DNA from 2 places in the Leucobacter manosquensis genome. Region 1 is predicted to be linked to the other one. Evidence: predicted binding sites of a transcription regulator. Region 1 holds the regulator's gene; the other holds the start of a gene.
What was found. The regulator HspR, encoded in region 1, represses chaperone genes until heat shock. The targets are predictions, from matches to a motif close to AAGTTGAGTCNNNNNGACTCAACTT.
Positions count from the first base shown of each region.

Region 1 (2,388 bases):
TCGGTGCCCCACCTCGGGAACGCGCTCTCCATCGTCGCCGGCACTCGGGGCCCTGCCGTGCGGAGCACGCGCGACTTGCGCCAGCCGAGACCTGCCGAGACCTCCGAGAAATCGCGAGCGAGCACGTCATTCATCGCGCGCGTCATGTGCTTCACCCGACCGCCGGCGAAGACGCGCACCTCCGGGTCCGCCCAGCGCGCGATCGCGCGAGACACCTCGGCGAGCGCGTCGAGGCCGCGCGGCAGTTGCACGAGCACGACCCGTGCGCCCGTCAGCGCAGCGGCATCGAGCCCGTGGTTCGTGTACCGGCCTGCCAACTGCACGCGCCGGGCGTTCTGAGCCAGGGCGCGCTCTCCGAGCAGCGGGTCCTGATGGGTCCGGATCCCCGCGACTCCGAACACGGTCGCGGCTCCGAGGGTGAGTGCGCCATGGCGGTCGCCGATGACGACGACGTCGTCGACTCCCAAGGGGACCGCGAATGGGTGGTCGGCCAAGTCGTCGGCCGCGGTGCGGAGGATGAGCTGGTCGGCGGCATCGAACGCTTGCAGCTCCGGCGCGTCGAAATCAGGTTCGCGCGTCAGCTGCGCGAACAGGGCCTCGAGTCGATCATCGGTATCGTGCGGGCTCACGGCTGCCACACGACGACCTCGGCGTTGCGCCGCATGCGCGTGCCGCGACGGAGGGTGACCACTTCTCCCCCGGCGGATCCGGCCGCGAAGACGCGGCGGTCGGGGCGCTGCAGTCGTTCCTCCGTCAGTGCGCGTTCGAGGTCGCGCACGCGCCCCTCGAGACGGCGCACCTGGTCTTCGAGCTCGAGCACGCGGCGGATGCCCTCGAGGCTGAGCCCTTCTGCGGAGAGACGCGCGACCTCTCGCAGCCTGGCCACGTCGTGCAGCGAGTACCGCCTGGTGTTCCCGCGGGTGCGCTGCGGTGAGACGAGTCCGATGCGGTCGTACTGCCGCAGGGTCTGGGGGTGCATCTCGGCGAGCTCTGCGGCCGCGGCAATGGCGAATACCGGCGTGAAACGGTCCAGTTGCGGATTCGCCATGATGCTGACCTGCTTTCGTGTGGCTCGTCGAGGAGCGCAGTGCGGGCCGCACGGCCGGCACTGCGCTCCTCGCTCAATGAGAGGAGATTATCCCTTCGCGCGAGCCAGGAGATCGGCTCGCGGGTTCTCCTGCGGTTCGACGTCGCGGAACGCTTCGAGCGCCGCCTTCGCCTCTGGCGACAGATGCGAGGGAACCACGATCTGCACCTCGGCGAGAAGGTCGCCGGTGCCCTTCGAGCTCGACACTCCGCGCCCCTTGACGCGAAGCACGCGGCCGCTCGGCGTGCCGGGCTGCACCTTGAGCTTCACCGGAGCGCCACCGAGTGTCGGCACTTCGACCGTCGCCCCCAGCGCCGCTTCGGAGAACGTCACCGGCAGCTTCACGCGGAGGTTCTGGCCGTCGCGCTCGAACACGGGGTGCTTGCGCACGCTCACGGTGAGAATGATGTCTCCCGCTGGTCCGCCCGTGGGGCTCGGTTCGCCCTTGCCGCGCACTTTGATCTTCTGACCGTCGGAGACTCCTGCAGGGATCTTCACCTTGACCGAACCGGTCGAGGCCTGCAACGTGACCGTCTTACCCTGCACCGCCGTCTCGAAGTCGAGGGTCGTCGTGGCCTGGATGTCACGCCCGGACTGCGGCCCGCGCGGTGGAGCTCCGCCGAACATGCCTCCGAAGATGTCTTCGAAGCCCTGAGGGCCGCCCGACTGGAAATGGGTGTTGCGCCCGCCTCCGCCGAACATGCCGCCGAAGACGTCCTCGAAGCCCTGGTTTCCGCCGCCACCCGCGGTGAAGCGGGCACCGCCGGCGCCCATCGCGCGGATCTGATCGTACTCGGCGCGCTGCTCGGGGTCGGAGAGCACCGAGTACGCCTCGCTGATCTCCTTGAATTTCGCCTCGGCAACCGCGTCACCCGGGTTGGAATCCGGGTGGTACTTGCGCGCGAGCTTGCGGTAAGTCTTCTTCAGCTCGGCGTCGCCGACGTCTTTCGAGACGCCGAGAAGCTGGTAGAAGTCTTTATCGAGCCAATCCTGACTAGCCATCCGCTCCCACCGCCACCGCGACCTTGGCGGGGCGCAGTTCGACCTCGCCGATGCGATATCCGCGCTCGATGACGTCGAGCACCGTGTGCTGCTCGGTGCCGGGAACCGGAACCTGTGCAATGGCCTCGTGGATCTGCGGGTCGAACACTTCACCCGTTTCACCGAAGCTCTGCACGCCGATGCGCTCGAACGTTCCGCGAATCTTCTGGGCGATCGTTGCGAACGCCGTGCCCTCTGCCAGATCGCCGTGCTTCTCAGCGCGATCCAGATCGTCGAGCACCGTCAGCATCGGGGAGACC
Region 1 covers NZ_JAFEVO010000001.1:2,641,374-2,643,761, reverse strand. The annotation lists gene JSQ98_RS12350 (class I SAM-dependent methyltransferase) at 1-629, opposite strand, end outside; gene JSQ98_RS12345 (heat shock protein transcriptional repressor HspR) at 626-1,048, opposite strand; gene JSQ98_RS12340 (DnaJ C-terminal domain-containing protein) at 1,136-2,089, opposite strand; gene JSQ98_RS12335 (nucleotide exchange factor GrpE) at 2,082-2,388, opposite strand, start outside.

Region 2 (2,388 bases), 290 kb from region 1:
CTCGGCGCGGTGCCAGGGGATCTGGCCGCGGCCGCTCCCTCCCTGCACGACGAGTTCGGTGCGCCGCGGTTGACGGTGAGCGGCCCCTTGGCCCGGGACCCGGCCGACGCGGCGATGCTCTTCGATGCGCAGCGCGGCGCGACGGGGGAGCCAGCCTTGGCGGCCGTGCGCGCCGCCGATGAGCTCACCGGACTCCGCATCGCGTACTCTGCGGCCTCGCCGTTCGCATCGGTGTATCCGATCGCGCTCAGTGCCGAATCAGGCTCCGCGTTCGAGGCGGCCAGGGAGCGCCTCGCCGCCCGCGGTCACCGCATGGATGAGGCGACCTTCGCCTACGACCCGGAGTACCCCGAGGCGTTCACGACCTCGTGGACGGCGGGCCTCTCGCGTCTGGCGCTCGCTCCCGATGCCGCAGCACGCCTGATGCCCCTCACCGGCCTCTTCCGCGAGCGCGCCCGCGCACGAACCGTCGAGGCGCATGAGCGCGCAGGGGCACGGCTGCGCGATTTCGCCGCAGACGCGCGACAGCAGTGGGGCGCCTACGATGCCGTCCTCACTCCCGGACTCACGATGCTCCCCCCGCGCGTCGGCGCCTTCACATCGATGCATCCGGATGACGACTACCGGCTGCAGTGCGAGTGGGCTCCCTTCACGTCGATGGTGAACGTCTCAGGGCTGCCAGCGGTCGCTGTGCCGGTGATGCGGCTGCCGACCGGGCACGCAATGGGGGTGCAACTCATCGGCAGGATCGGCTCCGAGTCGCAGTTGCTGCAACTCGCGGCGCAGCTCACGTCCCCGTGAGTGCGCCGTCGCGCCCCTCTCGGCACCTCGACCGCGACGGCCGACAGACCGCGATTTTCAGAGATCTTGCAGCGAGCTTCATTAGCACTCTCAGGTACCGAGTGCTAATTTATATTCACATTGAGTGACCTCCACTCAAGTTTCACTGGAAGGAGAAAATCATCATGGCAATGACATTCGATCCCTTCAGCGAGCTGGATCGCTGGGCCGCAGGAGCGCTCCAGCAAGCGCGCTCCGGTCCGCGCCAGATGCCGGTCGACCTCCAGCGCGACCACGAGCGGTACGTCTTGAACGCCGATCTGCCCGGCGTCGACCCGGGCTCGATCGACGTCGGTGTCGACGGCCAGCTCCTGACAATCCGTGCGCAGCGCACCGCCGACGTGGCAGAAGGCTCGAAGTGGCTGACGCGTGAGCGCCCCTCCGGCACCTATCTGCGGCAGTTCAGCGTCGGGCAGGGCGTCGACATCGCCGGCATCTCCGCCTCGTACGACAACGGCGTGCTCAGCGTCGTGATCCCCGTGAGCGAGCAGGCGAAGCCGCGCAAGATCGCCGTGCAGGGTCAGTCCGAGCACGTCGAGAGCGACACTCAGAAGTCCCTGACCCACTGATCCGGCACCGTACGCACGCCGCGTGACGCAGTGGGGCGCCGGGCGCCCCACTGCGTCACGCGCGAACCGGGACGCGCGGACTCAGGGAGCTTCCGATCCGCCGCCGCAGCGATCAGGAGGCCAGGCGGCCCGGCCGAAGCGGCAGACCCGCCGCCGTGTACACCTCGTCGATGAGAGCCATCGTACGACGGGAGTGCTCGAGGCCGACGCGCGACCGCTCACCGCTGCGCACCGCTGACCGAATGCGGCGCAGTTGGTGGGTGTACGACGGCGAGGCGCCCAAGTGCTCCGAACGCTCTTCGACGCCGGCTCCCGTCGTCGTGCGCACGATGAGGCGCCCGTCCTCCTGGGGTTTCACGAAGTTCGGCAGCACGACCTCGCCCAGGCTTCCGTGCACTCGGAGCCCGAAGTTCCATTCGTCGCTCGCCATGCTCGTGTGCATCGACACGGGCACGCCTCCGAGCTCCAATCCGGCGACGACCGTCGCATCGACCCTCGCATCACCCGTGTGCCCCTCAGCCCGCGCGAAGTCGAGGGTGAGCGGCGCCGCAGTCGGCAGACGCACACCCCCGAGCTCTCCTCCGAGCTGATCTCCGAGCAGGAGCAGGGCGTGCAGCGCGTAGCACCCGAGATCCATCAGCGCGCCGCCGGCGAGATCGAAGCTCCATCGCGGGTCGCGCGGCGCGGGCGCCGGCATGTCCATATGCACGTCGACACCGCGGATCTCCCCGATCGCGCCCTCGCGCACGTGACCGATGAGGCGATGCATGGCCGGATGATCGGCGTAGTGGAATGCCTCCCACGCCCAGCCGGCCGAGCGCTCGAGTCTGGCGGCGACGCGATCGAATTCTGCGAGGTTCGCCGCGAACGGCTTCTCGACGAGCACATTGCGTCCGGCTTCGAGCGCTCGTGCCGCCCACTCGGCGTGCAGCCCGTTGGGAAGGCCGATGTAGACGAGGTCGAGCGAGTCGTCTTCGAT
Region 2 covers NZ_JAFEVO010000001.1:2,350,088-2,352,475, reverse strand. The annotation lists gene JSQ98_RS10990 (amidase) at 1-801, shown strand, start outside; gene JSQ98_RS10985 (Hsp20/alpha crystallin family protein) at 966-1,409, shown strand; gene JSQ98_RS10980 (Gfo/Idh/MocA family protein) at 1,522-2,388, opposite strand, start outside.
Region 2: the regulator HspR is predicted to act here: its motif matches at 919-943, upstream of JSQ98_RS10985 (Hsp20/alpha crystallin family protein).